One region of the Aquisalimonas sp. APHAB1-3 genome, then DNA from elsewhere that is predicted to be linked to it. Evidence: riboswitches for the same ligand, from Rfam matches in the RefSeq annotation. Region 1 holds a riboswitch; each other region holds the start of a gene.
The links. Region 1 has a riboswitch for cobalamin ahead of ACNSTU_RS16635 (TonB-dependent receptor domain-containing protein). Riboswitches for the same ligand answer to the same signal wherever they lie in the genome.
Positions count from the first base shown of each region.

Region 2: it holds a riboswitch for cobalamin, as region 1 does, so the genes downstream of both, ACNSTU_RS15345 (TonB-dependent receptor) here and ACNSTU_RS16635 (TonB-dependent receptor domain-containing protein) in region 1, are expected to answer to the same signal.
Region 3: it holds a riboswitch for cobalamin, as region 1 does, so the genes downstream of both, ACNSTU_RS16875 (hypothetical protein) here and ACNSTU_RS16635 (TonB-dependent receptor domain-containing protein) in region 1, are expected to answer to the same signal.
Region 4: it holds a riboswitch for cobalamin, as region 1 does, so the genes downstream of both, ACNSTU_RS04090 (porin) here and ACNSTU_RS16635 (TonB-dependent receptor domain-containing protein) in region 1, are expected to answer to the same signal.

Region 1 covers NZ_JBLWFT010000019.1:10,434-14,641, forward strand. Annotated here, with positions in the region: gene ACNSTU_RS16635 (TonB-dependent receptor domain-containing protein) at 1-1,625, opposite strand, end outside; cobalamin riboswitch at 1,758-1,999, opposite strand; gene cobD (threonine-phosphate decarboxylase CobD) at 2,023-3,009, opposite strand; gene cbiB (adenosylcobinamide-phosphate synthase CbiB) at 2,982-3,914, opposite strand; gene cobT (nicotinate-nucleotide--dimethylbenzimidazole phosphoribosyltransferase) at 4,027-4,208, shown strand, end outside.
Region 2 covers NZ_JBLWFT010000013.1:79,085-83,292, forward strand. Annotated here, with positions in the region: gene ubiD (4-hydroxy-3-polyprenylbenzoate decarboxylase) at 1-1,410, opposite strand, end outside; cobalamin riboswitch at 1,573-1,808, shown strand; gene ACNSTU_RS15345 (TonB-dependent receptor) at 1,988-4,129, shown strand; gene ACNSTU_RS15350 (PepSY domain-containing protein) at 4,129-4,208, shown strand, end outside.
Region 3 covers NZ_JBLWFT010000020.1:15,591-19,798, forward strand. Annotated here, with positions in the region: gene zigA (zinc metallochaperone GTPase ZigA) at 1-81, shown strand, start outside; gene dctP (TRAP transporter substrate-binding protein DctP) at 159-1,202, opposite strand; cobalamin riboswitch at 1,405-1,534, shown strand; gene ACNSTU_RS16875 (hypothetical protein) at 1,668-2,087, shown strand; gene ACNSTU_RS16880 (zinc-dependent alcohol dehydrogenase family protein) at 2,135-3,121, opposite strand; gene ACNSTU_RS16885 (PHA/PHB synthase family protein) at 3,225-4,208, opposite strand, start outside.
Region 4 covers NZ_JBLWFT010000001.1:868,072-872,279, reverse strand. Annotated here, with positions in the region: gene ACNSTU_RS04100 (zinc-dependent alcohol dehydrogenase family protein) at 1-805, opposite strand, end outside; gene ACNSTU_RS04095 (alpha/beta fold hydrolase) at 852-1,784, opposite strand; cobalamin riboswitch at 1,905-2,158, shown strand; gene ACNSTU_RS04090 (porin) at 2,371-3,525, shown strand; gene ACNSTU_RS04085 (cytochrome c) at 3,540-4,124, shown strand.

The DNA of each region.
Region 1 (4,208 bases):
GATAGGCGGTCGTCGTTGTCGCCGTCGTTGTACCGGTCACCGACTGCAACTCCAGATACGCCGGCCGAGAAGCTTCCAAACGAGCGATCTACGTCCAGACGCGCGCTGGCGGCTGCACGACGACTTAGGCGGTTTCCGTCACGCTCACCACCTTCGCTGCTTCGTACTCTGGGATCCATGAGAGTCCCCGATGTCCTTACATCCCATGGACCGACTCTAGTCCCGGCGGCGACTTCTACACCCTGGATACGGGCACGATCGACGTTCTCTGGGCCAGTTCCGGTGACCTGGATCAGGTTGTCCACGAACTTCTGGAATAGAGCCACGTCCCAAAACCCATCAAGATATTGCCCCCGGAAGCCTATCTCTGCGGTCTGGGAGCGTTCGGGCCCGATGTTTGGGTTCCCGAAACCTGGAAAATAGAGATCGTTGAACGTAGGTGCCCGGAACGCGGTGCCGTAACTCAGGCGGATCCGATGGTGGTTATCCAGCCGTTGCCCCATGGCAATGGAGCCGGTGACGTGGTCACCGAAGGCCTCGTTGCTGTCGAAGCGGCTGCTGAGCTGGATGTCGGCGTCGCCCAGGTTCACCAGATACTGGGCGAACGCCGCCCGGTTGTCGCGGCGGTCTTCTTCGAAGTCGGTGGTGCTCTCCACTTCGTCGCGCTGGAACTCGCCCCCGATGATCAGTTCATTGCTGCCGTGAAAGATGGTGTTATCCAGGCGGGCCGTTCGTGTTCGGGTGTCGAATACGGATTGGCTGCCCCCCTGGAGGGTTTCTTCCTCATTGCGCCCCTCGGTGAGTTGCAGGCGGGAGACCCAGTTTCGGGTCACCGGGACGCTGGTGTTGGCACCCACTGTCTGGGCTACAAAATCCGTTTCGCCACCATCGAACTCGGTATGGCCCTGGGCTCGGAACCCCAGCAGTCCCAACTCGGCGCCGTTATCGAATGTGTGGCTGATGCGTCCCAGTCCGGAGGTGTTGTAGAAGCCCTTGTCGTCCCCTCCATCACGGATCGCGGTGCCGTCGGTGTGGAAGTGGTTGGCGCCGAGGCTCCAGGCCGTGCCCCCGCTGCTACCGGCGAATCCGGCGCCATACTCGTGCGAGCCGTGGGAGCCGGCACCGCCCTGGATCCAGTGCTGGTCTCGGTCACGCCCGTCCGGCGTGAACCCTTGCATCACGCCGCCCACGGCGTCAGCGCCGTAGAGGCTGGAGCGCGGTCCGCGCACATGCTCCACCCTATCAAGCAGCTGCGGGGGAATGAATTGCCACGGTGCGTCGCCGCTGGTGGCGGAGCGGATGCGGATGCCGTCAATCAACAGCACTGTCGATTCGCTGCCGGTGCCGCGGGTGTACACGCTTGTGTTCTTGCCGAAGGAGCCGTTGGAGATGAAATCGAATCCGGGCTGCCCGCGCAGTGCGTCCGTTAGGGCACGGGGCTGTTCGCGATCGAGCTTCTCGCGGTCGATGACAGTGACCGAACTGAGGCTTTCGTCCACGGTCTGGGCGGAGAGCGTCGGTGTCACCACCAGCGGGTTGAGCTGGATCGGGTCGTCCCCCGAGGCGCTCAGAGGCGCCAGACACACGGCCACGGCGGCCGCGGCTGCAGGCTTGTTGAAGTACATGGTTGTCCCCTTTCGCCGTGCCACCCGCACGGACTTCATGTGGTTATCGATTGGTGGCGCGCAGCGGGGGTGATTCCACAGGGCGGCGGGACGAAACGCGGAGTCTGCCGGCCTGTGCGTCGCCCTCCGCAACGCGCGGCTTACCCGGCAGGCCGGTCTACGGGCTGATGAGCGGGGTGAGGGTTCATCCCTTGGCGACCGCCTTCCCGTGCCTCATGCACAGTGGCTGCGTGGCCGCCGTTGACTCAAACACCGTTGCGGGGGCAGCGTCGGAATGGGGCCGCGTGCCGTGAGGCGGGCCGGTACCGACTTCCCGTTTCATCCCGTGACAGCCGGTTGCTGCCGCACGGGACACCTGCAGGGAGGCCAGTGAAGCTAGCAAGGGGGCTGCGGGGAGTCAAATCGACAGGGCGGCATCGAGCCGTGCCAGCGCCGCCTCATCCGGGGCGAGGCCGAGGCGCAGCGCCGCCGGCTCCCGGAACAGCCGCACCAGGATGCCCTCGCGGGCGAGACGATCCTGCAGCGCGGCCGCGTCGGCGTGCGGACAGTAGCGGAACAGGCCGGTGCCCCCGGCGGGCGTCAGCCCGTGGCGGCGGAGTACCCGGTCCAGTGCCGCCGCACCGGCGTCGAGACGCCCGCGGTTGGCCTCCTGCCAGGCGCGATCGGCCAGCGCGTGGCGCATGAGCCAGCGTGCGGGATGGCTCACGGCCCAGGGGCCAAGCAGGGTGTCGAGGCGGTCGCAGAGCGGCTCCGGGCCGAACAGAAAGCCGCCCCGCAGCCCGGCCAGGCCGAAGAACTTGCCCAGGGAACGCATGACCAGCAGACCGTCCGCACCGGTGGCGAAGGCCACGCTGTGTTCCGGTGTGGGGTCGATGAAGGCTTCGTCCACAACCAGCCAGCCGTCGCGTGCCTGCAGGCGGTGGTGCCATTGCAGTAGCCGCTCCGCGGGGACGGTGAGCCCGGTGGGGTTGTTGGGGTGGATCCAGACCAGCACGTCCAGGTGATCCAGGTGAGCATCCACGTCGTCGTGCGGCACGGGAATGACCGCATGGCCCTGTTGGCGCCACCACCACGCGTGTTCCGCATAGCCGGGGTCGGGCACGCCGACTCGGCAGGGCGCCCGCAGCCTTGGCAGCGCCTGGATGACCGCCTGGGAGCCGGCCGTGGCGACGCAGCCGGCCGCAGATGGGGCGCCCGCCCACGCCTTCGCGATCGCTGGCAGGTCGTCGTCCGCCTCGGGAAGGCGCTGCCACACCGACTGGGGCAGCTCCGGCACGGGCCAGGGCCACGGGTTGATGCCGGTGGAGAGGTCCAGCCAGTGTTCCGGTGGGATGCCGTATGTGGCTGCGGCGCGATTCAGCCTGCCGCCGTGATCAGGGACCATGCGATGCCTCCAAGCACAATGACGCCCAGCCAGCAGAAGACCGCGCGGCGCACCAGCACGACCGCGGCGTCGATGGTGGCGCTGTCCGGCGGCGGGCCTTCGCCCAGGGGTGGCCGTTCCCGCCAGCCGTCACGATAGGGCGCGGCTCCGCCGAGGGTGACACCAAGGGCACCGGCGCCCGCGGCCATGACCGGCCCGGCATTGGGGCTCTCCCATGCGCCGGCCTGGCGAAACCAGCAGGCCAGCGCCGTTGCGGTGCGGCCCGAGGCAGCGTAGGCCAGCGCCGTCAGGCGCGCCGGTATCCAGTTGAGCGCATCGTCGAGCCGTGCGACCACGCGGCCGAACAACAGGTAGCGCGGGGTTCGATAACCCCACATGGCGTCCAGTGTGTTCACCAGACGGTGCAGGATCACCCCCGGCAGTCCCGCGACCAGATACCAGAACAGGCTGGCGAAGACGGCATCGGCGCCATTCTCGAGAACCGACTCGGACGCCGCACCGGCGACTCCCTGGTGGTCCAGCGCCCGGGTATCGCGGCTGACCATGGCGCCGACGGCGGTGCGGGCGCGGGCGAGGTCGCCGTGGATCAGCGGTGTGGCGACGGCGCGGGCGTGATCCGCCAGACTGCGCAGGCCTATCGCCAGATACAGCACCAGGAACTCCAGCGCCAGCAGCACCATGGGCGGCAGCACGAAGGCGAGCGCGGCGGCAAGGACAACGGGCGGTACCACCAGCAGGCCGGCCGCCACCAGCCCGGCCGCGATGCTGCCTTGCTGGTTCCGGTTGAAACGGCGCTCGACGGCAGCCGCCAGCGCCCCGAACAACACCAGCGGATGCAGCCGCCGGGGCTCTCCCAGCAGCGCATCCATGATAATGGCACCGATACAGACAAACGCGGCGAGCAAGACGTCCTCGTGACAACGTGGCGAAGCCGGCCAGTGTATACCCCGGGTTGACACCCGTCAGGGGCGGGCCGAACATCCGGTGCCCTTGATACACAGCGGGGACGTGCCTGTCATGACCATCAACACGCCTTGGGACGCGCCGATTCCTGCCCCCGATGCGGGCGCTGCGGACACGGCCTGGCAGCGGCAGATACAGCTGACCAAGCCGCCGGGATCACTGGGCCGGCTGGAGACGGCGGCCGTACGCCTGGCAGCCCAGCAGGGAGTGCCGCGGCCCGCCCTGGAGCGGGTTTG
Region 2 (4,208 bases), on a different contig from region 1:
CATGGTGATGGGCCGGCCCCATTCCCGGTCGGTCTCGCCCTTCCACTTGTTGGTGGCGTCGAAGCCGATCTTCGAGCCGAGCCCGGAGACCGGCGAGGCGAAGTCCAGGTAGTCGATGGGCGAGTTGTCGATGAAGGTGCTGTCGCGCTGCGGGTCCATGCGCGTGGTCATGGCCCAGATCACGTCGTTCCAGTCCCGGGCGTTGACGTCGTCATCCGTGACAATGACGAACTTGGTGTACATGAACTGCCGCAGGAACGACCACACCCCCAGCATCACGCGCTTGGCGTGGCCCGGGTACTGCTTCTTCATGGTCACCACCGCCATGCGATAGGAGCAGCCTTCCGGCGGCAGGTAGAAATCCACGATCTCCGGGAACTGTTTCTGCAGGATCGGCACGAACACCTCGTTCAGTGCCACCCCGAGCACCGCCGGCTCATCCGGCGGCCGGCCCGTGTAGGTGCTGTGATAGACCGGGTTGCTGCGGTGGGTGATGCGCTCGATGGTGAATACCGGGAAGCGGTCCACCTCGTTGTAGTAGCCGGTGTGATCGCCGAACGGGCCTTCATCCGCCCAATCGTCCGGGTAAATGTGGCCTTCAAGCACGATCTCCGCCGAAGCGGGCACCTGCAGGTCGGAGCCGATGCACTTGCCCAGCTCGGTCTTGCTGCCGCGGAGCAGCCCCGCGAAGGCGTATTCGGAGAGGGTGTCCGGCACGGGGGTGACGGCGCCCAGGATCGTCGCCGGGTCCGCGCCCAGGGCCACGGCAATGGGGAACGGCTCGCCGGGGTGTTCCTGCTGCCATTCCTGGAAATCCAGCGCGCCGCCCCGGTGGCCGAGCCAGCGCATGATCACCCGGTTGCGGCCGATCACCTGCTGGCGGTAGATGCCCAGGTTCTGCCGCTCCTTGTGCGGGCCACGGGTGACCACCAGCGCCCAGGTGATCAGCGGGCCGGCGTCGCCGGGCCAGCAGGTCCAGATGGGCAGGCGGGAGAGGTCGACATCGTCGCCCTCGATCACGTGCTCCTGGCACTCCGGCCGCCGCACCGTCTTCGGCCCCATGTTCAGCACCTGCTTGAAGATGGGGAGCTGCTTCCAGGCGTCCTTCATGCCCTTGGGCGGGTCGGGCTCCTTGAGAAAGGCCAGCAGCTTGCCGATTTCGCGCAGGGCTTCGGTGCCGTCCGCGCCCATGCCCAGCGCCACGCGATATGGCGTGCCGAACAGGTTGCCCAGCACGGGGATGTCCGACCCCACGGGGTTCTCGAACAACAGCGCCGGCCCGCCCTTGCGCAGGGTGCGGTCGCAGATCTCGGTCATCTCCAGATTCGGGTCCACCGGCGCGGAGATGCGCTTGAGCTCCCCGTCGCGCTCCAGGCGGTCCATGAAATCGCGCAGATCCCGGTACTGCAGGCTGGCCATGGCTGACGCTCCCGTTGGCTGGTGTACGTGCGGTTGTGTGCGGGGATCATCGCACACAACCGGGGCTGGATGGGATGGAGCATTGACAGCAATGTTATAACATTGCTTATACGGTTTCTGGACCGGTTGACCCTGTCAGTACGGGGCAGTAGCTTTGCCGTTTCGCTCTCGGGTGCCTTCAGGCCGTTCCGGCCGGGAAGGTGAAACGGGAACCCGGTGAGGCATGGGCAACGCGCCCCGTGCCAAGTCCGGGACTGCCCCCGCAACGGTGAGCGTGTTGCAGCGGACCATCCCCGCCACTGTGGCTGAAGCCACGGGAAGGCGGTCCGCTCGGATGCTGCGGCATCCACACGCGAGTCCGGAGACCGGCCCGAGAGTCAGCCCCGGCGTTCCCTGTGATCGCCGGGCCTTGTCCTGGTGGTACGTGGGGTGCCTCCGGCGAAGTATGTCCTGAACCGCAACTGGTCGTCCGAGAAGGCTGCCAGCCCGTCACACGGGACGTGGTCGGCGCATGCCTTGCTGTCCTCCCTGAAAACACCGGGATTCCCTGCAGCCAAGGAGAGAGCAGATGGATAGGGTATCCCCTCTTGATACGCAGCAACGTGCATCCGGCGTACGGATGCGTCACGGGTTGGTGGCAGCCGCGCTGCTCACGGCCACCCCTCTGGCCCACGCCGGCGGCCACCAGTCGCTGGCACCGCTCACAGTGACGCCGGAGACTACCGCGCCGTCAGGCCCGCTGGCCCTGGACCAGCCCACGAGCACGGGCAGCCGCCTCGGGCTCACCCTGGAAGAGCTCCCCGCCAGCGCCACGGTCATCGACAGCGACACCCAACGGCAGCGCGGCGTGCGCACCAGCCGCGAGGCGGTGGAAGCGGCTCCGGGGTTTACCGCCGGTGAACCACCCGGCTCGCCGGGGTCGTTCTCAAGCCGCGGTTTCACGGGTGGCGACATCGTCGTGCTCCACGACGGCATCCGCGAACCCGGCATGTCCGCCAGCACCGACAACGTCTGGCTCTACGACCGCGTCGAGGTCCTGCGCGGCCCTGCTTCCGTGCTCCACGGGGAGGGCGCCATCGCCGGTGCGATCAACTACGTGCCGCGCCAGCCGAACCCGGAGCAGCACGAGGGTGATCTGCTGCTCTCCGCCGGCTCGTTCGGGCGCACCTGGGTTGCCGCCGGCGCCGGTGGGCCTACTGATCTGGACGGGCTCTCCTACCGGGTGGACGCCAGCCGCCTCACGTCCGATGGCGACATCGACCGCTCCGGCACCCGCCACGACAGCCTTGCCGGCAGTCTGCGCTATGACGCCAGCGACCGCTTGCGCTTTACCGTATCGGCCCAGGCGGAATGGGACGACACCGAGCCCTATTTCGGCACCCCCGTGATCGATGGCGGCATCGACGACCGCACCGTGGGCAACAACTACAATGTCGCCGACGCGGAGATGACCATGGAGGGCTACTGGCTGCGGTTCGATACCGAGTTCGCGGCCACAGAGCGCCTGCGCTTGCGCAACCGCACCTACGGCCACACCGGCGAGCGCACCTGGAAAAACGTGGAGAGCTACAGCTACGACCCCGAGGAGGACGTGATCGAGCGCAGCGTGCCGATCGGGATCGTCCACGAGCAGGACCTGATCGGTAACCGCCTGGAGGCCGTTCACGATCACACACTCTTCGGGTTGCCGCATCGGGTGACCGTCGGCACCGACATCAGCCGCACCCAGTTCCGCCATGTGAACGACTCGCCCTACGTGGGCGACGACACCGTCGACGTCGACAATCCCGACCCGGGCCTCTATTCCTCCTTTTCCGACACACCGATGCAGCCAAGCGTCCGCACCGACAACGACCGCATTGCCCTGTTCGGCGAAAACCGCCTGAGCGTTGGCGGCGGGCTGCATCTCATCGGCGGCCTGCGCACCGAACAGATCCGCCTGCACGGCCGCGATCTCCGGGAAGGCACCAGTGACCGCGAGCGCTATACCCCTACCACGGGGCGACTGGGGGCAGTCTGGGAGCTACCGGCCGGCTGGACCGCCTACGCCCAGTACGCCACCGGCGCCAAACCGGTCAGCACCCCGGTCACCCACTCCCCGGCACGGGAGAGCCAGCGGCTCGAGCGCTCCCGGGCCGCCGAGGTGGGGTTGCGGCACCGCGCCTGGAACGACCGCCTGGAGTGGACCCTGACTGCCTACGACATTGCCAAGCGCAACCTCAGTGTTCAGGATCCGGAGAACCCCGACGAGAACCGCCAGATCGGCCGTCAGGAGTCCCAGGGGCTGGAGCTGACCATGGCCGTGCGCCCCTGGGATCGCTGGAAGTTCGAGGCCGACGGCACCGTGCTGAACGCCGAGTACGCGGACTATCAGAGTGGGGACGAGCGTTTCGACGGCAACACGCCCCCGAACGTGCCCGAGCGGCTGGCCAACCTGCGCGCCCACTGGTACGCCACCGACCGTCTCACCCTGCAGACCGATCTGCGCTACGTCGGCCCGCGCCAGGGGGATGACGCCAACACGGTGGACGTGCCGTCGTACACGCTGTTGGGCGCCGCCGCCACGTGGCAGTTCCGCTCCGCTGAGGTGACCCTGCGCGGCCGCAACCTCACCGACGAGCAGCACGTCACCTGGAGTTCGTTCAATGGCAGCCAGTGGCTGCTGGGTGAGTCCCGCAGTGTCGATCTCACCCTGAGCACGCACTTCTGATGGCGTTCAAGCGGCAGATCTACCTCTGGCACCGGTATCTGGGCATCGCCCTGTGCCTGCTCATCGCCATGTGGTTCGC
Region 3 (4,208 bases), on a different contig from region 1:
CTGGCGGGCGGCCCGCAGGCCTGGCGGCGCATGGAGGACCCGTTCCCGGCCTGGGGCCTCACAGAGCCGGAACCCGCCTGAAGGCTGCGACTACCTGCCATCCGGGGACGACACCCCCGGAGTGGCAGGTTCCGGCCTGCTTCAGGGAGCGGACCGCCTCAATCCTCGTCGAGGTGGCCAAGATCCTGAAGGAACTCGCGCAGCATGGCCACGGCTTCCGCCGCCTCGTCACTCTCGGCGGCGACATTGTCCCAGTGGGCCTCGGAGGTCTCTACCAGACGCTCGTGGACATCATCCGGCAAGGGGTTCAGCTCCACCCCGTCCTCGGCAAGCACGCGCTGCTTGGTCATCTCCTCGTGATAGATGTACTCGTTGGTGCGCTCCCAGTAGTGCTCCTCCAGAGTATCCATGAGAATGGCATGGATGTCTTCGGGGAGCGCCTCTACGGCCTCCTCGTTAAATATGAACGTGTCGTCGCTGATGCTGAGCGGCGGCTCCACGTGATAGGGCGCGACCTCGTAGAGGCTCATGCTGTCGGCACCCTGGTACGCTCCCCAGTGTCCGCCATCCACTACACCGGTGGAGAGGGCCTGATAAAGCTCTTCGCCGGGCACGTACTGGGCCGCGGCTCCTGCCTCCGAGAGCACGGTCTCACTGAGCCCCGACGTGGCGATGCGCGCACCCTCGAAATCCTCCATGGACTCGATGGGCTCGCTGAGCACGATCTCCTGGGTGAGCATCTTGTCCGGGTGGTAGAAAACACCGTACTCGGACGCCTCCTCGCGGATCATCTCCTCGAATCCCAGGTGGCGATAGAAGTACACCGCTTCCCAAACCTCCTGGAATGAGAACGGCAGCCCAGCGGCAACGCTGGCCAGGGACAGGCGGTCCTGGAGGAAAAACGGCGACGTGGTCCCCATCTCGACGATGCCACGCTCGACGGCCGCCCAGATCTCGTCGGTGCCGAACAGCTGCCCGGCTTCGTAGAGTTCCAGTTCCAGCCGGCCGTCGGTGCGCTCGTAGAGCTGATCCCGCAGTTTCTCGAGACTGGCTTCGTAGGAGGTACTGGCACTGGGCCAGTGCGACTGAACACGCCAGGTGATGGTCTCGTCGTCGGCTGTCGCCCCGGCATGCGGCAACGCCAGGCCAAGGCCGATCATCACGCTCACGCTCCACTTTCCCATGGCTACTGTACTGCTCATGTTTCTCCTCCCCGGGGTTGCCCCCCCTGTTATGGCTCTTGCAGGCCGGCCCTGCGGGTTGACCTGCTTTCGACCGTAGAGATGGCCCATCGGAGGGGTCAATCATCAAACCCATGAAATCGTCTCATCGCCCACCATGCACGCAGTGCATGAATGTGTTCCGGCCGCTATTGCACGGATCCACACCAACCTATATCTTGGGCCCGTCTTCAAAAGAACCACCACATCGTGATGGTTCAGCGGGGAACACCGGTGAGAGTCCGGGGCTGTCGCGCAACGGTATGGCGGATGCATTCGCCGAGCCCGAATACCGCGGAAGACGTTTACGGGAGCCTCGCGCCAAGGTTCTCCGGCAACGGTGCACACCACCTCCGGATACCCGCGAAGGCTTCTCCAGCCGCGATGCCCGCCCGGCCACCCGGCGCGTCGGCATCACACAATCAGGGATGTTCGGAGGAGCCCGACATGCAGACGATTACACCCCATTACGCAACAGCCACCCCTGCGTTCGACGGACACCACGCACTGGTTCTGCGGACCCGTCTCGATCCACTGCTGCGCCGGGTTCTTCACGGGCTGGGCGCCCGTGTCGAGCCGCTGGAGTGGCGCGGATTCATCGGCCCGGCCGTGGACCGCATCGGCGGACCTGCGGCGCACAACGCACCGGACCACCTGGACGCGGACGGTGCGGAAGCACTGATCGAACTGCTGCAGCGCATGGAATCCCGTGGCGGCGCCCCGCGCTGGGTGCACCACATGCTGAACAGCTATCGCGCCGGGGCACTGCTGGAGCGCGACGGCACGCTGGAACTCGGGGATTCAACCACGCCGTCCTGGCTGCTGGGGGAGGTGCTGCGACTGCCAGGGCGCCAGCGCGTGGCGTGAACGGTCAGTCAACGGGGCGCGGCGCAATCCGCCCCGCCCCGGACGGATCAGACCGCGGGCGTGACCAGCACCTTGCCAGTCCGCTCACCGGAGGCGGCCTCGGCCACGGCCGCCTTGATGTCGGCGACGTCGAAGCGGGCGTGGACGCGGGCCGAAAGCTGCCCGGAGGCAATCATGCCGGCCAATTCCCCGTAGAGCCCCTGCTGCTGTTCGCGTGTGGCGTGCTGGAACCAGCGGGCAAGCCAGAAGCCCTTCACGCTCAGGTTGCGGAATACCAGGTGCCGCGGCGCCACCATGCAGGGATCGCCGCTCATCATGCCGTAATTGACCAGGGTTGCATCGTCGCTGAGGGCCGATGCCAGATGGTCCGTGGCCGATCCACCCACGGCGTCGATCCCCAATCGCACCGGGGCATGGCCGCTGGCCTCGGCAACACGCTCGGCCAGGTCCGGCCCATCCACCAGGACGATCTCGGCACCCTGCTCCTGCAATGGTGTCACCGCCGATGCGCGCCGCACCACGTTGACCGTCTTCAGGCCACGGAGCTTCGCCAGGGTAATCAGGTAGCCACCGACACCGGAGTTGGCGGCGTTCTGGATCAGCCACTCTCCCGGCTGCAAATCCACGAACTCACTCATGAGCAGTGACGCGGTGGGTGGATTGACGGTCATCATCGCCAGCTGTTCCGGGTCGGCGTCGTCGGGCAGCGGTACCAGCTTGCGGGCCGGTGCCAGCACGTGGGTTGCCCAAGAACCACAGCCGACCGGCAGCAGCACGGTCTGCCCCCTGCTGAAGCCGTCCACGCCCTCTCCGCACTGGACCACCCGCCCGACGCCCTCGTTGCCGCCCACCGCCGGCAGAGGTGGCAGCATGCCGTACTCGCCGGTGAGCGTGAGCACGTCGGACGGATTGATCGGCGCCGCGACCACCTCCATGAGCACTTCGCCGGCACCGGGGGTGGGGGTCTCCCGTTCCACCGCGTCGATGACGTCCTGGGGCACCGGACCGCGGTGTTCGTAGATCGCCTGCAGCATCACCATACTCCTTGCTCGTGTACATGGGCTGAATACGCCGGCGTATGGTACACCCCGGGCGCGCTTCCACGCTCCCGGGTTCGAACACGGATTCGAGCGCAGCCTATTTCAGAAACACGTACTGCCCAGGCGCGTCTTCCATGGGGACGATGCCCTGACCGGGCGCCCCGAGCTCCGGCGGTTTGCGCCGGTTGCCGGAACGCGCCCGCAGCCACTCCCGCCACTCGGGCCACCAGGACCCGTCCTGCACCGGCACCTGCTGCACGAATGCGTCGGCGTGCATGAGCAGCTCGTCCGGCTGATGGGTGTTGACCCGGTACCGGCGTCGCGGGTGCTGCGGCGGGCTCACGATCCCGGCGTTATGCCCGCCGTTGGTCAGCAGGAACGTCACCGGGCTCCGGGCCAACCGATTGATCTTGTAGACGGACGTCCACGGTGCCACGTGGTCCCGCTCAGTGCCCACCACGAAGAACGGTGCGCCCACGTCGGCCAGGTGGACGACTTCCCCGTCCACCTCGAACAGGCCGTCGGCGAACTCGTTATCCAGATACAACCGTTGCAAGTACTCGCTGTGCATCCCATAAGGCATGCGGGTGGCATCCGCATTCCAGGCCATGAGGTCATTCATGGGCATGCGCTCGCCGCGCAGATACTGATTTATGGACGCAGACCACACCAGGTCCTGTGAGCGCAGCAGCTGGAATGCACCGGTCATCTGTTTGCCGTCCAGATGACCGGTTTCCCACATGATGTCATCCAGGAAAGTGACCTGGCTGTCGTCGATGAAAAGCCCCAGCTCCCCCGGCTCCCGGAAGTCCGCCTGGGCGGCGAACAGGGTGAGCGTGGCCAGCCGCTCATCCCGCTGGCGGGCCATGGCCGCAGCGGCAATCATCAGCAGCGTGCCGCCCAGGCAATACCCCACGCCATGCACGCGCTGGCCAGGCACAACCGCACTGATGGCATCCAGCGCCGCCATCAAACCAAGTCGCCGGTAATCGTCAAAGCTGAGATCGCGGTCGGCGGCATCCGGGTTCTTCCAGGAGATGGCGAAGACCGTGTACCCCTCCTCCACCAGGTAGCGAATCAG
Region 4 (4,208 bases), on a different contig from region 1:
GGAACGACGGGATGTCCGACATGTGAATGCCGCCACTCACGACCCGACCACCCGGTCGGACGTGCTCCAGGGCGCGCGGTACCAGGCTGCCGATGGGCGCGAAGAGGATGGCCGCATCCAGCCGCTCCGGCGGCTCGTCGTCCGAGCCGCCCGCCCAGGTCGCGCCCAGCCGGCGCGCGAATCCTTGCGCCTGCTCGTCACCGGGGCGGGTGAACGCATAGATCTGCTGGCCGCGCGACACCGCCAGTTGCGCCAGGATGTGTGCCGCCGCGCCAAAGCCATAGATACCAAGGCGCCGTGGCTCCGCGCCGCCGGCGATACGCCAGGAGCGGTAGCCGATGAGTCCGGCGCACAACAGTGGTGCGGCATCGGCGGGTGCGTAGCCGGAGACAGGGAAGCAGTAGCGGGCATCGGCCACCGTGTACTCGGCGTAACCGCCGTCCAGGGTGTAGCCGGTGAATCGCGCGTTGCCACAGAGGTTCTCCCGCCCCGCTGTACAGGCCTCGCACTTGCCGCAGGTCCAGCCCAGCCAGGGCACTCCGACCTGGTCGCCGGGGCTGAAGGCAGTGACCCCGTCGCCTGTGTCGGTCACTTCGCCGACGATCTCGTGGCCCGGGATGACGGGCAGGCGGGGATCAGGCAGTTCACCATCGACCACGTGAAGATCCGTGCGGCAGACGCCGCAGGCAAGGACGCGCAACTGCACCTGGCCTGGTCCTGGTTCAGGCACCGGGACGTGCTCCTGACGGAGCGGGTCTCCCGCCGAGTGGAGGCGCATGGCCTGCATGGTCTGATGGCGCGTCATGAACCGTATCCAGAGGTTCGCACAGCGTTTTCAGATTAGCAGAGATTCACGGGGCCGGCGCTGATGCCCGGACCGGTTCGGTGGTTGGGTCCAGCAGCGGCAGCAGTTGGCCGGCCCAGATCGAGTCGCGGTAGCGCTCTCGGGACCAGCCCAGATGGCCGACCTTGTCCTCGCCAATGTCCGACGGCCGGATCGCGACCATCCGCACCGGTGCGTTGGGGTAGAACGCGTGCATGGCCTGGATGCCCTTGCGCGACATCATTTCGTCGTCCGTGAACGTGAGCGCGGTGATTGGCACGCGCAGGCGGTCGAACTGGTCGGCCATCGCCTTGCCTTCGGCGCCGACGGCGTAATCGGGGTGCAGGCACCAGCGCCGCCACTGACGCATCACGCCGCCGGGCAGGTCCCCGACAATGCCGAGCCGGTTGCCGGGGAAGTAGCCCAGGGCGGCCAGGGTCACGGGTGCGATTCCATACCACAGCGCCAGCACGCGGCGGCGGGTCGGCGTGGCGTTCCAACGCCAGTAGCCGCTGCCGCAGGCAATGGTGACGGCCTGGTCCAGGCGGTTGGCGCTGGGGATCATGCCCAGGATCTGACCGCCCACGCTGTGGCCGAGCCATGTCAGCGGAGTGCCGGGATAGCGGGCGAGGGCGAACTGCACCGCAGCCTCGCAGTCCTCGGTGGCCCAGTCCGTGACCTGGACGTTGCAGTCGCGCAGGCGGCCGGTCAGGGAGGCGCCGATGCCGAAGTAGTCGAAGGTGATGGCGGTCAGGCCGTGCTCGCAGAGGAAGCGGGCGAAGCGCTCGTAGGCGCGTTGGCTCACACCCATGGCTCCGGCGATGATCACCACCGCGCGCGGTGTCTCCGCCTCGAACACCCGCAGCGCAACAGTGTGGCCGCGGGGCGTGCGGAGGGTGATCGTGGTGGGGCCGTCGGCATCCTGCGTTTCATCGCGGACGTGGTAGAGGGGCTGATCCATGATTCGGTCCGTTTGCTTGGCTACCGTGACCGACTATAGGCCGTCAGGAATTCGCCCGCAATAGATTGGGAAAGAAATCTTGTCATTTGTGTTGGTTTGACCCTCCCACCCCGGTTCGATACCGTCTACCGCTTCTGAGGTGCTTCGGCCGCCAGCCTGGTGGCCGGGGATAATCGGGAAGCCGGTGCGTCGCCATACAGGCGCGACAAGTCCGGCGCTGCTCCCGCAACGGTAAGCGGTTTCATGCCGTCCACCCGGCGCTTGCTCCCGGCAGGCGCCACCCACTGGGCTTCACGGGCCCGGGAAGGGCGTGGATGTGCTGGCAGGTTCTGCCGCCGCAAGCCCGGAGACCGGCCTCGGATGTGTACCGAACGCGCCACGGGAGTTGGGCGGTTCGGGTGAGGTCGTTCCGGCCCGTTCGCCGCGTCTGGAATTGCATTGCCCGACCACTTGCCTGTGGGCCATACGGCCTGTCCAGCCACGGCTGGGTCTCCCTGCGCTTACAACAAGATCGATTCCAACAAAGCCAGTGAGGGCCATGATGCGCGAGAAGAATTCACGACCGGCGTATGCCGGGTGGCCGGCCATGACCGGATTATCCAGTAATGAACTGCCGCGCCGCAGGCGGTCGACCGCCACCGTGAGCGGTGCCGTCGTGTCCGCCATGCTCGCCTGCGGCGTGACCGCGGCCGGCGCCGGGGAGATTCCCCTGGGCAGTGATGGCGACGCCGGCAGCCTGAGCTTCGGCGGGTTGCTGCAGCCGCGTCTGGAGTACGATCGGCGCGACGACGGTGATCATCGAGCGGAGACCTCGCTGCGTCGCGCGTGGCTGGATATCCGGGGCGAACTCCCCGGTTACGGCCTCACGTTCCGCATGCAGACGGACGTGGGCGGCAGCGCCTCCGTGCGCGACCTGTGGCTGCAGTATGCCCTCGGTGAGAGCTGGGGGCTGCGCATGGGGCAGTACACCGCGCCGTTTGCCCTGTCGCGGTCCGTTGGCGGGCCCAATCGCACCTTCACCGAGATCGGTGTGGCGGCCAACAACTTCCAGATTCCCCAAGGGCGGGACACCGGGGTGGGGCTGCTGGGCAGTGCCGCAGACGGACGCTGGGAGGCCAGCGTTAACGTCTTCGATGGTCGCGGTCGTCTGGACAGGCGTGGCGATGACCGACCCTCCACGGACGGCGGTCTCGTGACCACCCGGGCCGCGTTTGCGCCGGTGGGCGCCGTGCCGTCGCACACGTCCACCCTGGGCAATACCCGTCAGCCCGCGGCGCTGTCCTTCGGGGTGGGCGGCATGGCCGCCGCCGACAACCACCTGCGTGACTGGACGCTGGATAGTGACGTCGACACCGAGGATCAGCGCGCCGACTGGGCCACGGGCACCGTCGACGTCGCCGCCAGCCTCGGCCCGGTCACCGGGACGGCCGCCGCGTTCCAGCGCCGCGTCAGCCCGGACGAGGGCAACGGCTACGACGACCAGGGCTGGGAGGCGGAACTGGCGATGGCGCTGCCCGTCGTGGATCAGGAAATCGCGTTGCGCCGTTCGGTGCTGCGGCGGGACGTCAACGACGACCGGCCGGATGCGCCGGAGCGCGGCGGTCAGCGGGAATGGTCCGCCGGCTGGACGGCCTTCCACGATCGCCATGCCTGGAAGACGCAGGTGTTCGCGATCCGCACCCGGGGCGGCGACCAGCCCTCGGACTGGCAGGCCCACGTCCAGCACCAGGTGCATTTCTGACAGGGAGAGCCGACATGACAACAGCACAACGCACACCGCTGGTCCCGCGGCTCGCCGTATCGATTCTGTTCGCCGCCACGCCGGCGCTGCTGGCCGATGGGCACTCCGTGAGCGATCCGGAGGAAGTGGAGATCCGCATGCCCGGCCCCTGGGGGGATTACAGCGAGGCCATGGAGGACCCGGACGCCGTGGATGCCGATGCCGCCTACGTGGGCCACCGCCGCCACCGTATGCAGCTGCTCTCGGGCTACTACCGCTCCCTGGAGATGGCGCTGCGCTATGACGCCCCCGTGGATCCGGAGACCATCGCCAGGCTGGCCGAGGGCCTGGAGCGCCACGCTCAGGATATCCCCGCGCTGTTCGACCGGGAGACGCCCACCGGGGAGGACGAACCCGGCGCATTGGCGCGTATCTGGGAGGAGCAGGAGCAGTTCCAGGAGCACGTGGACAACTTCGCCGCACAGACGCGCGATCTGCAGCGGGCAATGCCCCAGTCCCCGGCCGATGAGAACGACGCCTGGGAGCCGCGTGCTACGGAAGTGCTGAACGGCGTGCGGCACCAGTGTCTTGCCTGCCATGACACCTTCCGCCGTCGCTGAAACATGCATGAGTTGAATGCGATTGAATAGAAACCATGCATTTGTCGTGGCGATGTCCGGCGCCTAGGCTGCTACCATCTCCCG